3 regions of the Pelomonas lactea genome follow, and region 2 is predicted to be linked to each of the others. Evidence: predicted binding sites of a transcription regulator. Region 2 holds the regulator's gene; each other region holds the start of a gene.
What was found. Region 2 encodes FNR, which switches genes on or off when oxygen is low (the NO sensors DNR and NnrR bind a similar motif). Its sites were predicted from a motif close to TTGATNNNNATCAA; they were not measured.
Positions count from the first base shown of each region.

Region 1: the regulator FNR is predicted to act here: its motif matches at 5,934-5,947, upstream of ubiM (5-demethoxyubiquinol-8 5-hydroxylase UbiM).
Region 3: the regulator FNR is predicted to act here: its motif matches at 1,585-1,598, upstream of cyoA (ubiquinol oxidase subunit II).

Region 1 covers NZ_JBIGHX010000007.1:215,919-223,749, reverse strand. Annotated here, with positions in the region: gene ACG04Q_RS19205 (sodium:solute symporter) at 1-182, shown strand, start outside; gene ACG04Q_RS19200 (hypothetical protein) at 267-692, shown strand; gene ACG04Q_RS19195 (ABC transporter ATP-binding protein) at 766-2,502, shown strand; gene ACG04Q_RS19190 (ABC transporter ATP-binding protein) at 2,540-4,285, shown strand; gene ACG04Q_RS19185 (SDR family NAD(P)-dependent oxidoreductase) at 4,257-4,991, opposite strand; gene ubiG (bifunctional 2-polyprenyl-6-hydroxyphenol methylase/3-demethylubiquinol 3-O-methyltransferase UbiG) at 4,988-5,734, opposite strand; gene ACG04Q_RS19175 (hypothetical protein) at 5,727-5,873, opposite strand; gene ubiM (5-demethoxyubiquinol-8 5-hydroxylase UbiM) at 5,984-7,141, shown strand; gene ACG04Q_RS19165 (patatin-like phospholipase family protein) at 7,151-7,831, opposite strand, start outside.
Region 2 covers NZ_JBIGHX010000011.1:18,181-26,011, reverse strand. Annotated here, with positions in the region: gene ACG04Q_RS23920 (NAD(P)/FAD-dependent oxidoreductase) at 1-967, opposite strand, end outside; gene ACG04Q_RS23915 (sensor histidine kinase) at 1,120-2,631, shown strand; gene ACG04Q_RS23910 (hypothetical protein) at 2,615-3,049, shown strand; gene ACG04Q_RS23905 (sigma 54-interacting transcriptional regulator) at 3,060-4,466, shown strand; gene ACG04Q_RS23900 (BON domain-containing protein) at 4,655-4,990, shown strand; gene fnr (fumarate/nitrate reduction transcriptional regulator Fnr) at 5,264-6,016, opposite strand; gene hemN (oxygen-independent coproporphyrinogen III oxidase) at 6,124-7,515, shown strand; gene ACG04Q_RS23885 (urease accessory protein UreH domain-containing protein) at 7,515-7,831, shown strand, end outside.
Region 3 covers NZ_JBIGHX010000002.1:726,572-734,402, reverse strand. Annotated here, with positions in the region: gene ACG04Q_RS07605 (glutathione S-transferase family protein) at 1-123, opposite strand, end outside; gene ACG04Q_RS07600 (MFS transporter) at 209-1,540, opposite strand; gene cyoA (ubiquinol oxidase subunit II) at 1,655-2,731, shown strand; gene cyoB (cytochrome o ubiquinol oxidase subunit I) at 2,742-4,754, shown strand; gene cyoC (cytochrome o ubiquinol oxidase subunit III) at 4,771-5,394, shown strand; gene cyoD (cytochrome o ubiquinol oxidase subunit IV) at 5,394-5,792, shown strand; gene ACG04Q_RS07575 (SURF1 family protein) at 5,966-6,673, shown strand; gene ACG04Q_RS07570 (ATP-binding protein) at 6,670-7,831, shown strand, end outside.

The DNA.
Region 1 (7,831 bases), on a different contig from region 2:
CGCTGTTCACGCCGCGGCCGGTGTCAGGCCGTGCGCTGGTGGCGGTGTGTGTGGCGGCGCCGCTGCTGTGCGCGGTGCTGGACTTCGGGCAGCCGTGGGGTGGGTGGCAGATCGGGTTGGAGTTGTTGGTGCTCAATGGCCTGCTAACGTGGCTAGGGCTGTGGTGGGCAGGGCGTGACTGAGGTGACTCGTCGTTCGCACGCAAAGCAGCGCACACACGTCTCTAGGGTTGCCGCTACGGCAGCCAGCATGGAAGGTAAGACAGAGTGGACGAACGCATAGCCATTTGGAACGTTCTGCATGATGGCGAGATCACAGCGGTATCGCGTTCGGGCAGTGCCGTCACGTTCTTCGTCAGCATTGGCTACTTGAGGCGTCGATTCGCGCCACCTGGCGGATGCTTTGCATTGAGCCTCGGCGAGGTGAGCGAATTGCATTTCCATGACTTCGACGGCGAGGTGCAAACGCTTGAACAGCAATTTGAGACGGGCAGGTTGGACATCCTGGGCACCGAGTCGCAACGCTTGCCCATCGTCGTGGATACGTCGATGGGAAGCATGACGCTTTCGTTTGAGCGGTTCGATTTGTCACTGGATACGGGCCAGCTTGTGAGCTTTGCTGAGATAGATCAGGTGTCCGACGAGTACTGGCGGGACTGGGAAGGCAAGCGTCTTCGGGGTGAAGCTAGCTAGCGTCTAACTGTTGTCGACCCGCGAAGCCTGCATGTCCTCGCCTGACCTCCAAATTCACAGCACCCTCTCCCGCATGCTCGCCACCTTCGTGCGCGAGCACTGGCGCGCCTACGCGTCGGCCGCGGCCATGCTCAGCTGCATCGCTGCGATGACCGTCTGGATTCCCCGCCAGGTCGGCCATGTCGTCGATGCGCTGGTGGCCGGCAAGCTGCAGGGCCCGGCGCTCATCGAGCCGCTGTCGCTGCTGGTGCTCGCAGGACTCGCCATCTACCTGTTGCGCGTGGGCTGGCGGCTCACGCTGTTCAAGGCGGCCTACCGGCTCGGCGCGCGGCTGCGCACGCGGCTGTTCGCGCGGCTGGCGCTGCAGGGGCCGGCCTACTTCCAGCAGCAGCGCACCGGCGACCTGATGGCGCTGGCGACCAACGACATCGACACCGTCGAGATGGCCGCCGGCGAGGCGATGCTGGCGGGCTTCGACGGCACGCAGACGCTGCTGCTGGTGCTGGCGATGATGACGCTGTCCATCGACTGGCGGCTGGGCCTGGCCGCGTTGCTGCCCTTCCCGCTGATGGGGCTGGCGTTCTGGTGGATCAGCAAGCATCTGCACGAGGCCGCGCAGGACTCGCTGACCCGCTTTGGCGACCTCAACCAGCAGGTGCAGGAGAGCCTGGCCGGTGTGCGCACGCTGCGGGCGCTGGGCCTGGTGGACCGCAGCCGCCAGCGCTTCGGGGCGCTGGCCGACAGTGCCGCCGAGGCGGCCTTCCGCTCGCAGCGCTGGGAGGCCGCCTACGAGCCGGCCGTGGGCATGACGCTGGCGGCGGCCTATGCCATCGCGCTGGCCGTGGGCGGCTGGCTGGTGGCGCAGCGCGAGATCACCATCGGCCAGCTGACCGCGTTCACGATGTACCTGGGCCAGCTGATCTGGCCCATGTTCGCGGCGGGCTGGGTGTTGTCGCTGCTGGAGCGCGGCCGGGCCGCCTGGGCGCGGCTGGCGCCGGTGCTGGATGCGCCGCTGACGCTGGCCGATGCAGGCCGGGCCGCGTTGCCGCCCGGCGCGACGCTGACCGCCGAGGGGCTGAGCTTCCGGTTCCCGGGCGCCAAGCGGCCGGCGCTGGAAGCGGTGGATCTGACGCTCGCGCCCGGCCGCACGCTGGGCATCGTGGGCGCCACTGGTGCCGGCAAGTCCACGCTCGTGCGCCTGCTGCTGCGCCAGGCGGAGCCCGACGCGGGCCGGCTGCTGCTCGCCGATGTGCCGCTGCCGGACCTGCCGCTGGCCACGCTGCGCGCGCACATCGCCTGGGTGCCGCAGGAGCCCTTTTTGTTCTCGGCCTCGGTGGCCGACAACATCGCGCTGGCAAGACCTGGCGCCACGCCGGCCGACATCGAGGCCGCCGCCCGGCTGGCCGCCGTGCACGACGACATCGCGCGGCTGCCGCAGGGCTACGCGACGGAGGTGGGCGAGCGCGGCGTGACGCTGTCCGGCGGCCAGCGCCAGCGTGTCGCCATCGCGCGGGCGCTGCTGTCCGACGCCGCACTGCTGGTGCTGGATGACGCGCTGTCGGCCGTTGACACCGGCACCGAGACGGCCATCCTTGACCACCTGCGCGAGCTGCGCGCCGCGCGGCCCGACCGCAGCGTCATCGTCATCGCGCACCGGCTGTCCGCCGTCATGGACGCCGACGAGGTCATCGTGCTGAAGCAGGGCCACGTCATCGAGCGCGGCACGCATGCGCAGCTGCTCGAACTGGGCGGCTGGTACGCGGCCCAGTGGCGCTATCAACAGATCGAGGCCAGCCTTGAAGCCGAGTAAGCCGACCGAGAAGCCCTGGCAAAGCGTCGGCCTGCTGATGGACGCGGCGGCGCCCGAGCGCCCGCAGCTGATACGCGGCGGCCTGTGGCTGCTGCTGGCGGCCGCGCTGGAGGCGCTGGGCCCCATCCTCGGCAAGCGCTACATCGACCACCACCTGCTGCCCGGCCACTACGACCTCGGCGCGATGGCCGCGCTGCTGGCGGCGGTGTTGCTGACCGGCTGGGCGGCGAGCTGGGTGCGCTACGCGCAGCTGTCGCGCATGGCCGGCGTGGCGCGGCGCTCGGTGCTGCGGCTGCGCGAGCGGGTCTACGCGCATGTGCTGGCACTGCCCATGGCCTTCTTCGACAAGGCCATCACCGGCCAGCTCGTCAGCCGCGTCACCAACGACACCGAGGCCGTGAACCAGCTCTACCGGCAGGTGCTGTACGTGATGCTGGATTCCAGCATCGTGGTCGCCGGCTCGCTGGTGGCGATGGCGGTGCTGGACTGGCGGCTGATGCTCATCGTCGCCACGCTGGTGCCGGCCATGGTGGGCATCATCCTGGGCTACCAGAAGCTCTCGGCGCCGGCGGTGGCGCGCACGCGCCAGCTGCGCAGCGACATCAACGCGCAGATGGCCGAGAGCATGGCCGGCATGGCGGTGCTGCAGGCGGCCGGCGCGGCCGGGCGCTTCGGCGCGCGCTTCGAGGCGGTGAACGCCGAGCACCGGCTGTCGCGCATCGCCGAGCTGCGCGCCAACGCGTGGCTGCTGCGCCCGGCGCTGGACCTGCTGAACGTGCTGCTGCTCGTCACCGTCATCTACGGCTTCGGCCGGCGCGAGCTGTCGGGGCTGGAGGTGGGGCTGCTCTATGCCTTCCTGTCCTACATCGCCCGCGTCGTCGAGCCGCTGATCCAGATCACCATGCAGTTCGGCCAGCTGCAGCAGGCCATGGTGGCCGCGTCGCGCGTGCGGGCGCTGCTGGAGGAGGATGAGCACCGCGGCGTGGACCCGATCACGCAGAACGGCGCACCCATCACGCGCGGCGAGATCCGCATCGAGCGCCTGGGCTTCGGCTACGACCCCGCGCGGCCGGTGCTGCACGGGCTGGACGTGGACATCCCGGCCGGCAGCTTCACCGGCATCGTGGGCCACACCGGCAGCGGCAAGAGCACGCTGCTGTCGCTGCTGTTGCGCTTCTACACCGCGCAGCAGGGCCGCATCACCATCGACGGCCAGCCGTTGCACGCCGTGCCCGACGCGGCGTTTCGCGACGCCGTGGGCCTGGTGCCGCAGGAGGCCACGCTGATGGCGGCCAGCGTGCGCGAGAACATCGCGATGGGCCGGCCCGGCATCAGCGACGAGGCTGTCGTAGAAGCGGCCAAGGCGGCGCGCGCGCATGACTTCATCACGGCGCTGCCGCAGGGCTACGACACCCGGCTGGGTGAAGGCGGCGTGCGCGTCTCCAGCGGCCAGAAGCAGCTGCTGGCCATGGCCCGCGCGCTGGCCGGCGCGCCGCGGCTGCTGTTCCTGGACGAGGCCACCAGCAATGTCGACAGCGAGACCGAGGCGCGCCTGGGCGAGGCGCTGGCCGCGCTGCACGGCCGCGTCACCGTCATCGCCATCGCGCACCGGCTGTCCACCATCCGCGCGGCCGACCAGATCCTGGTGCTCAACCACGGCCGGCTGCAGGAGCGCGGCACGCACGAGGCGCTGATGACGCTGGACGGCGGCCTGTACCGCCGCCTGGTGGAGCTGCAGACGCTGGAAGAAACGCCTAGCGAACCAGAGGCCGGATCTTCGTGAAGCCGCCGTCCACCGGTAGCACCTGGCCGGTGAGGCGCGCGGCGGCGTCGGACAGCAGCCAGGCCATCACGCCGGCCACCTCGTCGGCGGTCTGCACGCCGCCCAGCGGGTATTGCCTGGCCGCGCCCTCGCGCATGGCAGGCTGCTTGAGCATGGCCGCGGTCATGGGCGTGTCGGTCATGCCGGGCGCCACGGCGTTGATGCGCAGGCCCTGCACGGCGTAGCTGGCCGCGGCGCTGCGCACCAGCGCCTCGATGCCGCCCTTGGCCGCCGCGATGGCCTCGTGGTTGGCCACGCCGATGCCGGCCACCACCGAGCTCACCAGCACCGCCGCGCCGGGCTGCGGCGGTTCGCGCAATGCCTCCACCCAGGCGCCCAGCATGTAGAGCGCGCTGTCGAGGTTGACGCGCAGCACCTCGCGCACCTGCTCGGGCTTGCTGCGGTGCAGGGGCGCGATCAGCGTGCTGCCCACGCAGTGCGCCAGCCGCGTGGGCGTGCCCAGTGCCTCGCGGCAGGCGGCGATGGCGGCCGTGGCGCCTTCGGGCGTGGTGGTGTCCGCGGCGATGTGCAGCGCGGCCGGGACGTCGGCCAGCGTGGCGGCATCGCGGCCGACGGCGGCCACCTGCCAGCCCTGGGCCTGCAGCTGAACGCACAGCGCGCGGCCGATGCCGCCGCGGGCACCGGTGACGAGAGCGATGGAAGTCATGGTCGGGTCTCCGGTGATGGGCGGGCAAAGCTCGCCAGGTAGTTGACCGAGGTGTCGCGCGTCCAGCGGGCGCGGTGCAGCACCGGCAGGTAGCGCATGCCCAGGCGCTGCAGCGGCCGCAGGCCGGCCTGGGCGGCGGCGGCCTCCAGCTCGTCGGGCGTGACGAACTGGCGCCAGCGGTGCGTGCCGACCGGCAGCACGCGCAGCAGGTATTCGGCGGCCACGATGGCCAGCAGCCAGCTGCGCGCGGTGCGGTTGATCGTGGAGGCCACCAGCAGCCCGCCCGGCACCACGGCGGCGGCCACCTGCGCGAGGAAGGCGGGCACGTCGTCCACATGCTCCACCACTTCCAGCGCCAGCACCACGTCGAACCGCTCGCCGGGCCGCAGCGCGCTGGCCGGGTCGCCGTGCCGGTAGTCCAGCCGGGCCGACACGGCGGGGTCCGGCGCCGCGTGGCGGCGTGCGGCGCCGATGTTGCCGGCCGACGCATCGATGCCCACGACCTGCGCGCCCTCGCGCGCCAGCGCTTCGCTCATGAGGCCGCCGCCGCAGCCCACGTCCAGCACGCGCAGCCCGGCCAGCGGCCGGCCGAAGTGGCGCTCGGCCGCCTCGCGCACCCACTGCCCGCGCAGCGCCTGCGTGACGTGCAGCGGCCGCATCGGGCCGCGGGCATCCCACCAGGTGGCGCTCCAGGCGTCGAAGCGGGCGATCTCGTCGGCGCGGACGGTGGGGCTGTCAGACATGGCGGTAAGGCGTGACGTCGGCCGCGTCGCGCCCCAGCATGTCGGGCGGGCAGGCGCCGGGGTCCAGCCGGTGCATCGCGGCAGCATGGGTGCCGTCGGCAGGGGCGCTGGGCTGGGCGGTGGTCGGAGCTGATGTCATGACCGGGCATGCTGCCCGCAGCCGGGGAACCCCATGGCGTGCTCGGGATTCCCAGGGGGGCTGACCTGTGTCAAGGCGGCGCTGCCGGCCTGCACCTAGGCTCCGCGGCCATGAACGATCACGCCCGCCCCGAGCCCTCTGTCGTCATCTGCGGAGCCGGCCCGGCCGGCCTGGCGCTGGCGTGCGCGCTGCATGACCGCGGCCTGGCCGTGCGCGTGCTGGAACAGGCCGATGCCGCCGCGCTGGCCGCGCCTGCGGACGATGGCCGCGAGATCGCGCTCACGCACCGCTCGCGCCGCTTGCTGGAGCGCCTGGGCCTGTGGCAGCGCTTGAGTGACATCGCGCCGCTGCGCAGCGCCGCCGTGCGCTCCAGCGGCTCGCGGCGGCCGCTGCCGTTTGCCTCCCGCGGGCAGGACCTGGGCTGGCTGGTGGCCAACCACCGCCTGCGCGCGGCGGCCTGGGCCGGCGCGCAGCAACGCGGCATTGATCTGCGCTGCGGCCAGACGGTCACCGGCTTCACGCGGTTGGACGGCCTGGCGCAGGTCGACACCCGTGGCGGCGAGCGGCACAGCGCGCCGCTGGTGGTCGCGGCCGACAGCCGCTTCTCGCCGCTGCGCCGGCTCGCCGGCATCGGCGCACGGCACCAGGATTTCGGCCGCAGTGCGCTGCTGGTGCCGCTGGCGCACGAGCGCAGCCATGACGGCATCGCGCAGGAGTGTTTTCTGGCCGGCCACACGCTGGCCCTGCTACCCAAGACGGGTCAGCGCTGTTCGGCCGTCTGGACCGTGGCCAACAGCGAGCTGCCGCGGCTTGCCGCGATGGATGGCCTGGAACTGGCCCTGGCCATCGAGGCCGCCGCCGAGGGCCGGCTGGGTGCGATGCGGCTGGATGGCGAGCGCCACGTCTACCCGTTGGTGGCGGTGTGGGCCGAGCGCTTTGTGGGGCCGCGCCTGGCCTTGATCGGCGACGCGGCGGTGGGCATGCACCCGGTCACGGCGCATGGCTACAACCTCGGGCTGTACGGCATCGAGGCCCTGTCGCGCCGGCTCGATGCCGCGCGCGACCCGGGCGAACTCGGCCCCTTGCTGGCCTACGAGGCCGAGCACCGCCGCGCGGCCGGACCGCTGTATGCGGGCACCAATGCGCTGGTGCGCTTCTTCACGGACGACCGCGCGCCCATGCTGGCCCTGCGCCGGGCGGTCATCGACGTGGCCCGCCACCTGCCGCCGGTGCAGGCGGCGATCACGCGGCGCCTGGTGGACGCCTGAGCCCGCGGCTCAGCGCCGGCGGGCTTCCAGCACGCTGAGCGTGCCGCGCAGCGTGCGCAAGGCCTGTTCGGTGCGGGTCTCGCCCGGGGCGGGCAGCAGACGGGCTTCGCGGTTGGCCAGCACGTCCTCGCGCAGCGTGAGGCCGGTGCGGGCGAACTGCGGCTTCAGCTCGGCGGCGCGCTGGCGCAGCAGCTCGCGCGTGGCCTGGTAGGCGTGCTCCGCGAGGTGGCGTCGCTGGCGGTAGCTGAAGGTGTTGGCGAGGAAGAACTCGGCGTCGCGCGGGTTGGGCTCCAGCAGCACGATGTCGGTCTGCGGGTGGCTCAGCTCGTAGCCGCGCATGCCCAGCTCCAGCCGCGAGTGGATCAGCGAGCGGAAGGTCTGCGACAGCACCAGCGGCAGGCCGCCGTCCACCAGCCGGTGGATGTGCGGCTGCAGCGCGCGGCCGGCCGGGCGGCCCAGCTTGCGGGCCAGGTCGCGGGCGCGGCGCGAGCGGTCCTCGCGGGCGGTGGAGCGGCGGTCGCTGGCGTAGGGCACCAGCGGGTTCAGGCAGATCAGCAGGTCCAGCCCGCGGTCCAGCAGCACGGAGGCGTGCAGCGTCTTCTTCAGCGCGCCGTCCACGTAGTGCCGGCCGCCGATCTCGACCGGCGGGAACAGCCCCGGCAGCGCGGCGCTGGCCTGCACGGCGCGCGA
Region 2 (7,831 bases):
GCGGCGGGTGCCCCGGCTTGTGGCTCTGCGCGGCGGCCAGGTCGCCGATGACCTGGATGCGCGGGTGGCCTGGCAGGCTCAGGTCGGGCTCCACGACGACACGGCCGGCGCGGTCCAGCGTGCAGCCGGTGGCCTCGGCCAGCGCGCGGCCCAACGGCGACGCGGCCACGCCGGCCGCCCACACGACGCAGCGGCTGTGCAGCCGCTCCGCGCCGGCAGCGGTCGTCACGTCCAGCCCGTCGGCATCGATGCCGGTCACGCGCGCGCCCAGGCGCACGTCCACGCCCAGCGCGGACAGCTGCTCGCGGGCGCGCTCGCTCAGGGCTTCGGGCATGGCCGCCAGCACACGCGGGCCGCCCTCGACGAGCAGGATGCGCGCCTGGCGCGGGTCGATGCGGCGGAACTCGCCCGGCAGCGTGTGCCGCGCGATTTCGGCGAAGGTGCCGGCCAGCTCCACGCCGGTGGGCCCGCCGCCGACGACGACGAACTGCAGCAGCGCGGCACGCTTCGCGGCGTCGTCCTCGAGTTCGGCGGCCTCGAACGCCATCAGCACGCGGCGGCGGATCTCGAACGCGTCGTCCAGCGTCTTCAGCCCGGGCGCGTAGGGTGCCCAGTCGTCCCGGCCGAAATAGCTGTGCGTGGCGCCGGCGGCGACGATGAGGTGGTCCCAGCGCAGCAGCGCGCCGTCCTTCAGCGTCGCGGTGCGCGCCTGCGCGTCGATGGCGACAACCTCGCCCAGCAGCGTCGTCACGTTGGGCTGGCGCCGGAACAGGTGCCGGATGGGGGCCGCGATGGACGGCGCCGACAGACCCGCCGTGGCCACCTGGTACAGCAGCGGCTGGAACAGGTGGTGGTTGGTCTTGTCGACGACGGTGATGTCGACATCGGCACCGCGTGAACCGGAAAAGGCGCGGGCCGCCTCCAGGCCGCCGAAACCGCAGCCGATGATCAGGATCTGTGGACGCATGAACCCCATCCTACGCCGGCTTCTGCTTCATTTTGTGCGGTGCAGCATGGTGCAGCTTTCGGATCGTGGCAGGCCGGTTGCATCGTGATGCAACCGCTGACGATGTTGGGGTGGGCTGGCGCCGCCGCGCGGCCTAGCATGCGGCGCCCACGATGCCGTCTTACACCCTGGATGCCGCGCTAGCGCCCGACACGCCCACCGAGCCCCCGTCTTTCACCGACCCGGCCCGGCCGCGGCTGCGCGGGCTGTCCTTCCACCAGTGCCTGCTGGCCGCCTTCCTGCTCGTCACGGCCGTGCTGGGCGGTGCGGCGGCGCAGGCCATGTTCGCGCTGGAACATGTGGCGCAGCAGGGCCGCCAGGCCTCGCAGGACGCCGCGGCGCTGACCGCCCAGGTGCAGCGCCTGGCCGAACGCACGGTGGCCATGGAGCGCAGCGCGCGGCAGTTCCTGGTGCTGGACGACGCCAGCCTGCGTGAGCGCTTTCGCGATGCCTCGCAGGGCGCGCGGGACGCCCAGGCGTCCCTTGCGGCGCTGATGCCCGATGCCACCGACCAACCGCTGTTCGCCGAGTGGCAGGCGCAGGCCGATGCGGCCTGGGAGGCCCTGCAGGGCGCCGGCCGCGCCCGCCCGGCCGCGCTGAAGCGGCTGACGCCCGTGTTCGCGCGGCTGCACCGCCTCAACGAGCTGCTGGCCGAGCGCGGTCAGCAGGCCATGGACCGCCGTGGCGACGCGGTGCTGGCGGAGCTGGAGCAGCAGCGCCGGCTCATTACCGGGCTGGTGCTGGGGGCCATCGCGTTGGCCGTGCTGCTGGGCCTGGGCTTCGGGCGCTGGCTGCTGCGGCCCCTCAGGCATGTCGAGGCGGCCATTGAGCGCCTGGGCGACAACCGCTTCGACGAGCCCGTGACCGTGCGCGGCCCGGCCGACATGCGCCGGCTCGGGCAGCAGCTGGAGTGGCTGCGCCAGCGGCTGGCGGCGCTGGAGTCCGACAAGACCCGCTTCGTGCGCCACATCTCGCACGAGCTCAAGACGCCGATGGCCTCCATTCGCGAGGGCGCGGCGCTGCTGCGCGACGGCGTGGCCGGGCCGCTGACGGCGGACCAGGCCGAGATCGTGCGCATCCTGGGCGACAACAGCGCCGCGCTGCAGCGCCAGATCGAAGACCTGCTGCACTACCAGACGCTGGCCTCCGGTTCGCAGCAGCTGCAGCGCCGCCCGGTCGCGCTGCACGCGCTGCTGCAGCGCGCGGCCGACGCCCAGCGGCTGCTGTGGCAGGCGCGCGGCCTGCAGCTGCGCGTGCAGGCCGAGCCCTGCACGGTGATGGCCGACGAGGAGAAGCTGGGCATCGTGCTGGCCAACCTGCTGGGCAATGCGGTGCGCTTCAGCCCGCCGGGCGGGGCCATCACGCTGGCGCTAGGGCAGGGCGGTGGCCGCGTGGCCATCGACTGCATCGACGCCGGCCCCGGCGTTGCCGCCGAGGACGCTGCGCACATCTTCGACCCCTTCTACCAGGGCCGCCACCAGGCACCCGGCGCGCGCCGCGGCAGCGGCATCGGCCTGTCCATCGTGCGCGAGATCGCGCAGGCGCACGGCGGCCGCTGCCGCCTGCTGCCCAGCGAACGCGGCGCCCATTTCCGACTTGAACTGCCTCATGAAACGACTGTCTGAAATCGCCCTCCTGTTGCTGCTGGCGGCCTGCCAGACGCCCCCGCCGGCCCCCGAGCCGCCGCGGCCCGCGCCGGTGTGCCCGGAGCCGCCGCCCGTGCCCGAGGTGCAGGCGCTGCAGGGCGTGCTCGCCACGGGCGAGGAGTTGCGCAAGGCCTTGTCGCTGGGCCGCAGCACCGCCGAGCTGGCGCAGGCCGCCGCGCAGGTGGAGGCGGTCGCCGCCTCCGCAGACCCGCTGGCCGAGCCGCTGAAGCCGCTGGCCGTGCAGCTGTCGCTGCGTCTGGCCGAGCAGCGCCGGCTGCAGGACAGCGTCGACAAGCTGACGCAGCAGCTGCGCGACAGCCAGCGCCGCAATGACCAGTTGAACGAGAAGCTTGAGGCGCTCAAGGTCATCGAGCAGACGCTGCCTGCCAAGCGTTGAGGAGTACCGCATGACCGCCCCCGCCGACATCCTCCTCGTCGACGACGACGCCGACCTGCTGCGCCTGATGACGATGCGCCTCACCGCCGCGGGCTACCAGGTGCAGGCCGTGGCCAGCGCCGAGGCCGCGCTGGCGCACCTGGCGGTGAAGCTGCCGTCGCTGGTCATCACCGACGTGCGCCTGCCGGGCCTGGACGGCCTGGCGCTGTTCGACGAGCTGCGCGCCAGCCACCCGTCGCTGCCGGTCATCCTGCTGACGGCGCACGGCAGCATCCCCGATGCGGTGGACGCGACGACGCGTGGCGCCCATGCCTACCTGACCAAGCCCTACGACGCCAAGGAGCTGCTGGCCAGGATCCAGCAGGCGCTGCGCGTCAACGCGCCCGGCCCGGCGCCGTTCGACGGCGATGGCGACTGGCGCCGCGAGATCATCAGCCGCAGCCCGCGCATGGCCGAGGTGCTGGCCGAGGCGCGGCTGGTGGCCGCCACCGACGCCAGCGTGCTCATCAGCGGCGACAGCGGCACCGGCAAGGAGCTGCTGGCCCGCGCGCTGCACCGCGCCAGCCCGCGGGCCGGCAAGCCCTTCATCGCGGTGAACTGCGGCGCCATTCCCGAGGCGCTGCTGGAGTCCGAGCTGTTCGGCCATGTGAAGGGCGCCTTCACCGGCGCGCAGGGCCACCGCCAGGGGCTGATCCCGGCGGCGCACGGCGGCACGGTATTCCTGGACGAGATCGGCGACATGCCGCTGGCGCTGCAGGTGAAGCTGCTGCGCGTGCTGCAGGAGCGCGTCGTGCGGCCGGTGGGCAGCAACGACGCGGTGGCGGTGGATGTGCGCGTGCTGTCGGCCACGCACCGCGACCTGGAGCTGGCGATGTCCGAGGGCCAGTTCCGGCCCGACCTGTACTACCGGCTCAACGTCGTGCGGCTGGCGCTGCCGGCGCTGGGCGAGCGCCGCGAGGATATCGCGCTGCTGGCGCAGCACTTCCTCGCCGCGCTGGCCGCGCGCCACCACAAGCGGGTGAAGGGCTTTGCGCCCGACGCGCTGGAGGCGTTGGTGACGGCGCCATGGCCCGGTAACGTGCGCCAGCTCTACAACGTCGTCGAGCAGGTCTGCGTGCTGGCGACGGCGCCGCTGGTGCCGCTGGCGCAGGTGCAGCGGGCGCTGCAGATGCCGTCGGCCGAGGTGCTGAACTACCAGCAGGCCAAGCAGCGCTTCGAGCGCGACTACCTGAACCGGCTGCTCAAGCTGACCTCCGGCCACGTCGCCGAGGCCGCGCGGCTGGCCGACCGCAACCGCACCGAGTTCTACCGCCTGATGCAGAAGCACGGGCTGGACCCGCAGCTGTTCCGCGATGACCCCCAAAGTGCGCTGTCGGATTTCGGCGACAGCAAAAGGCCCGGTGAATCAGGCACTTAGCCTGCGCGGCGCGCGGCCTGTCGCCGGGCGGCGACAGAATCGCCCGCCAGGCTCTGCCAGCCCGGCTCGCGAGCGACTTAAGTGGTTGATATGAAAGGAGAAGTCGGCGCTGGCACGGCTGTTGCGCTGAGGGCGTCGTGGTGCCGGTCCGGTGCCGCGTTCTATCCACGCATCCTCAGGAGATACGCATGCAACACGCTTCCACCTTCGCCCGCCTGCTGACCGCCGCCCTGACGGCAACGGCCCTGTCCACCGCCTTCGCCGCCGACCCGGTGCCGGCACCCGCCGGGCAGGCTCCGCAAGCCCAGCCCGCGGACGCCGCCGCTGTTGCCGCCCAGGCCGCGGCCGTGCTGCAGCAGGACAAGGACCTGCAGGCCCTGCCGCTGACCGTCAGCAGCACCGATGGCGGCGTCGTCATCGTGAAGGGCGCGGCCCCCAGCGCCGAACTGGCCCAGAAGGCCATCAAGCTCGTCGCCGCCGTCCCCGGCGTCAAGGAAGTGCGCAACGAGATCAAGGTCGGCTGACCCGCCACACGCCATTGACCTGCCGCCCCGCACCCGCGGGGCTTTTGCGTTTGAGGCCGAGCGCCGGGCCGCCACAAGCCGGCCCGTCTGGCGATGTGCGAGCGGGGCCACCCCCGCGAGCATCGCCGTCCCCTTGGGGGCTGAGGCCGGACACGACAAGTCCTGAGGACTTGTCGTGCCTGCCGAAGGGCAGCCGCTCCGTCGGCTGCGCGGTCTGCAAGACCGCCCGGGCTTGCCCGCGTTCAGCGGCAAGCGCGGGCGAGGGGCCTCAACTCAACACCGGCTGTTGTTGACCAGCGCCTGCAGCCCCGCCTGGTTCAGGATGCGCAGCTGCCGCTGCTTCACCTCCATCAGGCCCTCGTCCTGGAAGCGCGAGAACGTGCGGCTCACGGTCTCCAGCTTCAGGCCCAGGTAGCTGCCGATCTCCTCGCGCGTCATGCGCAGCACCAGGCTGGATGCCGAGAACCCGCGTGCCTGCAGCCGCTGTGTCAGGTTCAGCAGGAAGGCCGCCAGCCGCTCCTCGGCGCGCATGTTGCCCAGCAGCAGCATCACGCCATGGTCGCGCACGATCTCGCGGCTCATGATCTTGTGGAACTGGTGCTGCAGCACCGTGAACTCGCGCGACAGGCCCTCCAGCTGCGCGTAGGGGATCACGCAGACCGACGAGTCCTCCAGCGCGACGGCGTCGCAGTGGTGGTGGTCGCTGCTGATGCCGTCCAGCCCCAGCAACTCGCCAGCCATCTGGAAGCCGGTGACCTGGTCGCGCCCGTCCTCGCTGCCCACGCAGGTCTTGAAGAAGCCGGTGCGCACCGCGTACAGCGCCTCGAAGCGCTCGCCGTTGCGGAACAGGTGATCACCCCGCGCCACCGAGCGGCGCTTGGCGACCAGGCCGTCCAGCTGCTGCAGCTCGCCGGCGTTCAGGCCCACGGGCAGGCACAGCTCGCGCAGGTTGCAGCTGGCGCAGGCCACCTTCAACGGCTCGATGGCGGGCAGTGTCGACGGATCGGACGCGGGCGACGCACGCATCGGGCAGGGTTGGGTCGTCAGCATGAGGGACATTCTTCGCCAGGCGACCCGCCCCGGCCTTGACCTGCATCAAGGCCGGGGCGGGGCCGGCTCGGCACAGTGGCGACATGGCTGCTGTGACCGATAGACCTCCCCAACTCGAGCTTGCCGACCTGCTGCGCCGCCACGACGTGGCGGGGCCGCGCTACACGTCCTACCCGACGGCGGACCGTTTCGTCGAGGCCCACCAGGGCGCGCAACACCTGCAGGCGCTGCGACAGCGCGGCACGGTGCAGCCGCTGTCGGTCTACGTGCACATCCCGTTCTGCGAGCAGCTCTGCTACTACTGCGCCTGCAACAAGATCATCACCAAGCACCACGAGCGCGCCGCACCTTACCTGGCCGCGCTGGCCCGCGAGGTGGAGCTGGTGGCCGACGCGCTGGGTGGCCCGGCGCCGGTGTCGCAGCTGCACCTGGGTGGCGGCTCGCCGACCTTCCTGTCCGACGCGGAGCTCGGCGAGCTGATGGAGATGCTGCGCCGGCGCTTCAAGCTACTGCCGGGCGCCGAGCTGTCCATCGAGGTGGACCCGCGCACGGTGGACCAGGCCCGGCTGGCCCACCTGCGGCTGCTGGGCTTCAACCGGCTTTCGTTCGGCGTGCAGGACTTCGACGTCGCGGTACAGAAGGCGGTGCATCGCGTTCAGCCGCTGGAGCAGGTGGCCGCGCTGATGCAGCACGCCCGCGAACTGGGCTTCTCGTCCACCAACGTGGACTTGATCTACGGCCTGCCGCAGCAGACGCCCGTCAGCTTCGCCCGCACCATCGCGCAGGTGGCCGAGTTGCGGCCCGACCGCATCGCGATGTACGCCTACGCCCACCTGCCGCAGCGCTTCAAGCCACAGCGCCGCATCGTGGCCGAGCTGCTGCCGCCCGCGGGCGACAAGCTGGCCATGCTGTCCGGTGCCATCAGCGCGCTGCTGGGCGAGGGCTATGCCTACATCGGCATGGATCACTTCGCGCTGCCCGACGACCCGCTGGCCATTGCCAAGCGCCAGGGCCTGCTGCACCGCGGCTTCCAGGGCTACTCGACGCAGCCCGACTGCGACCTCGTGGGCCTGGGTGTGTCGGCCATCAGCCGCGTGGGCGCCACCTATGCGCAGAACGCCAAGACGCTGGAGGAATACGAAGACGCGCTGAACCAGCGGCAACTGCCCGTGCAGCGCGGGCTGGCGCTGACGCGCGACGACCTGCTGCGCCGTGCCGTCATCATGGCGCTGATGTGCCAGGGCCGCGTGGAGTATGAGTCCATCGCCGCGTCCTACCTCGTCGATGTGCCGAGCTACTTCGAGCCCGAGCTGGCACGGCTGGCACAGCTGGCGGGGCAGGGCCTCGTCGTGCTGGAGCCGGGCGCCATCCAGGTCACGCCGCTGGGCTGGTACTTTGTGCGCGCCGTCGCCGCGGTGTTCGACCGCTACCTGCAGGCTGACGCGAGCCGGGAGCGCTTCTCCAAGATCATCTGATGGCCGGTGACCTCGCGCTCGTCGTGTCGGCCACGCTGATGGGCCTGGCCGGCATGCCGCATTGCGCGGCCATGTGCAGCGCGCCCTGCGCGCTGGCGGGCGGGCAGCGGCCGGCGCGGCTGCTGGCCGGGCGGGTGCTGGGCTACACGGCGGGTGGCGTCGTTGCGGCGGCGTCGGCCGAGGCGCTGGCGCGGGCGTCGCAGAGCGTGGCGCTGCTGCAGCCCGCCTGGGCGCTGCTGCAGGCGGCGCTGCTGCTGTTCGGGCTGATGCTGTTGCTGCAGGGCCGCGTGCCGGCCTGGCTGGGCAGCGTGCGCTG
Region 3 (7,831 bases), on a different contig from region 2:
ACGCGCGGCCGGGTCGCCGAGGTGGACGACCTGGGCCTGGAACGGCGTGCCGTTTTCGTACAGCGCGATCAGCAGCTTCCAGCTGCAAGACGACAGCGGGTGGTAGTGCAGGGTCAGGCTCATGGAGTGCCTCATCTGAAGCCGGGTGCAAAGGTGTTGCGCAAAGACAAAAGCGGGCCGCAGCCCGCCTTGACATGGGTGGGGATGGTCAGTCCTCCACCACTGCCGCCTCACGCAGCTTCTTGTTCACGCGCAGCGCCAGTAGCGTGCAGACCACGGCCGACAGCAGGTAGACGGTCAGCGACCCGAGGCCGAAGCGCGACGACAGGTACAGCGCGATGACGGGGGCGAACGCCGCGCCCAGCAGCCAGCACATGTCGGCCGTCAGCGCGGCGCCGGTGTAGCGGAAATGCGGCAGGAAGTTGGACGTCACCGAGCCGGCCGACTGGCCATAGGACAGGCCCAGCAGCACGAAGCCGATCAGCAGGAACGCGGCCTGACCCGGTCGGCCACCGCCCAGCATCATGGGCGCGAACAGCGCGAAGACGCCGATGGCGATGGCCAGCGTGCCCAGGAAGCTGCGGCGGCCGATCTTGTCGGCGATCAGACCCGACATCGGCATGGCCGCGGCAGCGAAGGCGGCGCCCAGCAGCTCCATGCGCATGAAGTCGTCGATGCCCTGCGGGTCGGACAGTGCCACCCACGACAGCGGGAACACCGTCACGAGGTGGAAGAGGGCGTAGCTGGCCAGCGCGGCGAAGGCGCCGATGACGATGTGATGGCCCTGCGCCGGCAGCAGTTCGTGCAGGTGGGCCGGGTCCAGCTCATGCTCCTCCATGCGCTTCTCGTATTCGTGCGTGACGACCAGCCGCAGCCGGGCAAACAGCGCGACGACGTTGATCGCGAAGGCCGTGAAGAACGGGAAGCGCCAGCCCCAGGACAGGAAGTCCAGCGTATTGAGGCTGGTGTAGACGTACAGGAACACGCCCGACGCGACCAGGAAGCCCAGCGGTGCGCCCAACTGGCCCAGCATGGCGTACCAGCCGCGACGGTCGGGCGGTGCGTTCAGCGCCAGCAGCGACGGCAGGCCGTCCCAGGAACCGCCCAGGGCCAGACCCTGGCCGACCCGGCACAGCGCCAGCAGCACGATGGCCGTGGAGCCGGCCGTTGCGTAGCCGGGCAGCAGGCCCATGGCCACCGTGGAACAGCCGAGCAGGAAGAGCGCCACCGTCAGCTTGGCGGAGCGGCCGAACTTGCGCTGGATCTCCATGCCGATGAGTGTGCCGACCGGTCGGACGACGAATGCCAGCGCGAACACCAGGAAGGCGTACAGCGTGCCCGTCAGCTGGTCGGTGAACGGGAAGAAGACCTGCGGAAAGATCAGCACCGAGGCGATGCCGAACACAAAAAAGTCGAAATATTCCGATGCCCGGCCGATGATCACGCCCACGGCGATGTCGCCGGGCGCCAGATCCTCGTCGGTGCGGCTGGTCAGGGGACCGGACTTCGGGGCCTGGAAGGTACTGCTTGCAACTGCCATATCGGTCTTGTCTCCGTCGGTCACTAGGACAAAATGTCCACTCGTTGATTTGCCTCAATCAACTTACATTCCTGTCCCACGTGCAAGATCGTTAACCCTCGCGCGTAAGTCCGGATGTACCCCACAAAGTCTCTCCTTACTCGCGCCCTGGTCTTGTCGGCCAGCGCCGCATTGGCTGGCTGTGATTGGATCGTGATGAAGCCGCATGGCGACATCGCGCAACAACAGGCCAATCTCATCGTCACGTCCACGCTGCTGATGCTGCTGATCATCGTCCCGGTGATCGCGCTGACGCTGTTCTTTGCCTTCCGTTACAGGCAATCGAACAAGGAGGCGACCTACGCGCCGGACTGGGACCACTCCACGCGCCTGGAGCTGGTGATCTGGGGCGCGCCGCTGCTCATCATCATCGCGCTGGGCGCCATCACGTGGATCAGCACCCACAAGCTGGACCCGTTCCGTCCGCTGGATCGCATCTCTGAGGACAAGCCGCTGGTCGCCGGCGTCAAGCCGCTGGAGGTGTATGCCGTCTCCATGGACTGGAAGTGGCTGTTCATCTACCCCGAGCAGGGCATCGCGACGGTCAACGAGATGGCTGCGCCGGTGGACCGTCCCATCCACTTCCGCTTCACGTCGACGAACGTGATGAACACCTTCTACGTGCCCGCGCTGGCCGGCATGATCTACACGATGCCCGGCATGGAGACGCAGCTCCACGCGGTCATCAACAAGGCGGGCGTCTACGACGGCATCTCGGCGCACTACAGCGGCGCCGGCTTCTCGGACATGCGCTTCAAGTTCCATGGCGTCAGCAACGAAGACTTCGCCCGCTGGGTCGAATCCAACAAGGCTGCGGGCCAGGCGCTGACGCGCGAGGACTACCTGAAGCTGGAGCAGCCCAGCACCAAGGAGCCGGTGCGTCGTTTCGCCAGCGTCGAGCCGGGCCTGTGGGGCGCCATCGTTGACCGCTGCGTCGACGGCAAGAAGATGTGCGCGAGCCAGATGATGGCCATCGACGCGGCCGGCGGAGCCGGCAAGGGCGGCGTGGCCGGCACGATGCGCAGCAACTGGTCCGCTGCCGACGGCAGCAAGCGCGAGCGCCTGGTGGTGGCCGCGCTGTGCACGCCCACCAACCCGCTGGGCCTGCCCGAAGGTGAGGCCGCCGCTGCGGCTGCCGTGACCAAGAACTAAGAGAAGTCCGATGACCGTCTACCCTGATGAGCTCCACCCGGTCTTCGGCCGGCTGGGCCTGCATGCTCTGCCGTTGCACGAGCCCATCCTCGTTGCAACCTTCATCGCCGTCGCCCTCGGCGGCCTGTTCGTCCTGTTCCTGATCACGAAGTTCCGCCTCTGGGGCACCTTGTGGCGCGACTGGGTCACCAGCATCGACCACAAGAAGATCGGGATCATGTACATGATCCTGGGCATCGTCATGCTGCTGCGTGGCTTTGCCGACGCGCTGATGATGCGCGCCCACCAGGCGATGGCGTTCGGCGAGAACGCCGGCTTCCTGCCGCCGCACCACTACGACCAAGTCTTCACGGCCCACGGCGTCATCATGATCTTCTTCGTCGCGATGCCGTTCGTGACAGGGCTGATGAACTATGTCGTGCCGCTGCAGATCGGCGCGCGCGACGTCGCGTTCCCGTTCCTGAACAACTTCAGCTTCTGGATGACGGTGGGCGGCGCGATCCTGATCATGATCTCGCTGTTCGTCGGCGAATTCGCCAAGACCGGCTGGCTGGCCTTCCCGCCGCTGTCGGGTGTCCTCGCGAGCCCCGACCCCGGCGTGGACTACTACCTGTGGTCATTGCAGATCGCCGGTGTGGGCACGACGCTGTCCGGCATCAACCTGATCGCCACCATCATCAAGATGCGCGCGCCCGGCATGACCATGATGAAGATGCCCGTCTTCACGTGGACCTCGCTGTGCACCAACGTGCTGATCGTCGCCAGCTTCCCCGTGCTCGCCGCCGCGCTCGCGCTGCTGACGGCCGACCGCTACCTGGCCACCAACTTCTTCACGAACGACCTCGGCGGCAACGCCATGCTGTACGTGAACCTGATCTGGATCTGGGGCCACCCGGAGGTCTACATCCTGATCCTGCCGATCTTCGGCGTGTTCTCGGAAGTGGTGTCCACGTTCAGCCGCAAGAAGCTGTTCGGCTACGCGTCCATGGTCTACGCGACGGTCGTCATCACCATCCTGTCCTACCTCGTCTGGCTGCACCACTTCTTCACGATGGGCTCCGGCGCCAGCGTGAACTCGTTCTTCGGCATCACGACGATGATCATCTCGATCCCGACGGGTGCGAAGATCTTCAACTGGCTGTTCACGATGTACCGTGGCCGCATCCAGTTCGAGGTGCCGATGCTGTGGACCGTGGGCTTCATGGTCACCTTCGTCATCGGTGGCATGACCGGCGTGCTGCTGGCCGTGCCGGCGGCGGACTTCGTGCTGCACAACAGCCTGTTCCTGATCGCCCACTTCCACAACGTCATCATCGGCGGCGTGGTGTTCGGCGTGTTCGCGGCCATCAACTACTGGTTCCCGAAAGCCTTCGGTTTCCGCCTGGATGCGTTCTGGGGCAAGGTCTCGTTCTGGTGCTGGTTCATCGGCTTCTGGGTCGCCTTCACGCCGCTGTACATCCTGGGCCTGATGGGCATCACGCGCCGCGTCAGCCACTTCGATGACATGTCGCTGCAGCCGTACTTCGTCGTGGCGGCCATCGGTGGCGGCATCGTCGCCATGGGCATCGCGGCCTTCCTGATCCAGATCGGCGTCAGCGTGCTGCGCCGCAAGCAGCTGCGCGACACGACGGGCGACATCTGGGGTGGCCGCACGCTGGAGTGGTCCACGGCATCGCCGCCGCCCGACTACAACTTCGCGTTCACGCCCATCGCCCACGAGATGGACGCCTGGCACGACATGAAGCAGCGCGGCATCGAGCGTCCGACCAGCGGCTTCGTGTCCATCCACATGCCCAAGAACACCGGCGCCGGTTTCGTCATTGCCATGCTGGCCACGGCCATGGGCTTCGCGCTGATCTGGCACATGTGGGTGATCGCGGCGATCAGCTTCGCCGCGACCGTCATCGCCGCCATCGTGCACACCTTCAACTACGACCGCGATTACCACATCTCGGCCGACGTCGTGACCCGCAGCGAAGAGGACCGCACCCGCGCTCTTGCCGCCGCCCGCAACGCCGCCTGACCGGGAGCCTGCTGACATGTCTGCAACCATTGCCACGCACGTGAACGGCGCACCGGTCTACTACGACCACAGCGGCGAACACCACCCGCCCAACAGCACGCTGCTGGGCTTCTGGCTCTACCTGATGAGCGACTGCCTCATCTTCGCGGTGCTGTTCGCCGTCTACGCCGTGCTGGGCCGCAACTACGCGGCAGGCCCGTCGGGCGCCGACCTGTTTGACCTGCCGCTGGTGGCCGCCAACACCGCGCTGCTGCTGTTCTCGTCCATCACCTACGGCTTCGCGATGATCGCGATGCAGGCCCGCAAGAAGAGCCAGGTGCTGGCCTGGCTGGCGGTCACCGGCCTGCTGGGCCTCGGGTTCCTGGGCATCGAGCTGTACGAGTTCCACCACCTCATCCACGAGGGCGCCGGCCCGCAGCGCAGCGCGTTCCTGTCCAGCTTCTTCACGCTGGTCGGCACGCACGGTCTGCACGTCACGTTCGGCTGCATCTGGCTGGTCACACTGATGTTCCAGGTGAGCAAGCGCGGCCTCACGCCGCCCAATCGGCGCCGCCTGATGTGCCTGTCGATGTTCTGGCACTTCCTGGACGTCGTCTGGATCGGCGTCTTCACCTTCGTCTATCTCATGGGAGTGATGTGATGGCCGGCTCTTCTCACGCGCATCACGATTCGCACGGTCACGACGACCACCTTGACGGCGAGGCCGACTTCCACGTCAGCTACAAGGGCTACGCCACCGGCTTCATCCTGTCGGTCATCCTGACGGCCATCCCGTTCTGGCTGGTCATGGGCAACGTGCTGGGCAATCCCAAGACCACCGGCCTGGTCATCCTCGGCTTTGCGGCCGTGCAGATGGTCGTGCACATGGTGTACTTCCTGCACATGAACGCCAAGGTCGAGGGCGGCTGGTCGCTGCTGGCGCTGCTGTTCACCGTCGCGCTGGTGGTCATCATGCTGGCGGGCTCGGTGTGGGTCATGTATCACATGAACGCCAACATGATGCCCACGCCCGACCCCGCGGCGATGAGGACCATGTAAGGCCCCTCGCCCAGCTTGCCGCGCTGAACGCGGGCAAGTCTGGTCGGTCCCCCGAGGGGACGGCGATGCATGCGGCATCGAGCCGCATGCACATCGCCAGGCGGGCCGGCTTGGGAGCGGCCCGGCGCTCGGCCCGCAGAATGCGCTACGCCCGCAACGGAAAGGATGCAGACATGGCACGCGCCGCACGCACAGTGCTCATCGTTGCCATGGCGCTGTCCAGCCTGGGCTTCCTCACGCTTGCCGGCTGGCAGGTGCAGCGCCTGTCCTGGAAACAGGATCTCATCGCCCGTGTCGGCCTGCGGCTGCAGGCTGCGCCCGTCGCGCCGCCGGCGCAGGATGCGCAGGTGGGCAAGGACGACGAATACCGCCGCCTGCGGCTGCAGGGGCGATTCGAGCCGCGCGAGGCGCTGGTGCAGGCCACCACCGACCTGGGTGGGGGCTACTGGGTCATCGCGCCGCTGCGGCTGGACGATGGCCGCATCGTCCTCGTCAATCGCGGTTTCGTGCCTCCGGAGCGGCGTGCACCCGAGGCGCACGCGGCGCCCGACGGCCCCGTCGAGCTGACCGGCCTGCTGCGCCTCACCGAGACCGGCGGCGGTCCGCTGCGCAAGAACGAGCCGGCCGAGGGCCGTTGGTATTCGCGCGACGTGGCGGGCCTTGCGGCCCAACTGGGCGTGGCCGACCGGGCCGCGCCGTACTTCGTCGACGAGGCCGCCGACCCCGCCCAGCCGCAGCGCTGGCCGCGCCCCGGCCTGACGGTGGTGCGTTTCGCCAACAATCACGCCGTCTACGCCGCCACCTGGCTGGCGCTCGCGGCCATGGCGGCCGCCGCGGTCTTCTACCTGGTCCGCGAGGAGCGCCGCCGCGCCTCGCCTTGAACACCACGCCGCCGCCCCTCACCGCCGAGTCTGCCGAACCGGTCATCGTCGCACCCGAGCGTCGCGCCGGCCGCGCCAACCTGCGCCAGCTCATCGAACTGCGCTGGCTGGCCGTCGGCGGCCAGCTGGCCACCGTACTCGTCGTGCACGCGGGCCTGGGCATCGAGCTGCCCTGGGCCGAGATGCTCAGCCTGCTGGGCATCCTGGCGGCGTTCAACCTGTTCAGCCTGTGGCGCAACCGGCTGACGCAGCCGGTGTCGCAGCTGGAGCTGTGCATTGCGTTGCTGGTAGACGTGGGCGTGCTGACTGGCCAGCTCTATCTCGCCGGCGGCAGCGACAACCCCTTCATCTACCTCTACCTGCTGCAGGTTGCGGTGGCCTCCGTGCTGCTGCGGCCGGCCTATCTGTGGGCCATCGTGCTGAGCACGCTGACCGGCTTCGTCGCGCTGACGCAGTGGCACCGCCCGCTGGCGCTGGACCCCTCGTCGCCCACGACGTTGTCGCCCAACTACCTGGGCGGGCTGCTGCTGTGCTTTCTGCTGAACGTCGCGCTTCTCAGCGTGTTCATCGTGCGCATCAACAGGAACCTGCGCCAGCGCGACAACGAGCTCGCCGAGCTCAAGCAGCGCGCCGCCGAGGAGATGCACATCGTGCGCATGGGCCTGCTGGCCAGCGGCGCCGCGCACGAGCTGGGCACACCGCTGGCGACGCTCAGCGTCATCCTGGGCGACTGGGCGCACATGGCACCGTTCGCCGGCGAGCCCGAGCTGCGCGAGGAAATCGAGGAGATGCAGCGCCAGATCCTGCGCTGCAAGGCCATCGTCACCGGCATCCTGATGTCCGCCGGCGAGATGCGCGGCGAGGCGCCGCAGCTGACGCCGCTGCAGGCTTTCGTCGACGGCCTGGCGATCCGCTGGCGGGCGGCTCATCCGGGTGCCGAGCTGGCGTTGCGCTGCGAGGCGCTGCCCGACATGGACATCATCTCGGACACCGCGCTGCAGCAGGTCGTCGCCAACCTGCTGGACAACGCCGCCGAGGCTTCGCCCGGCACGCCGCTGACGCTGCAGGCCACCTGCCCGGACGAGGACACGCTGGCGCTCAGCGTGCTTGACGAAGGCCCCGGCTTCGATGACGAGCGCCTGCGCCACTTCGGCGAGC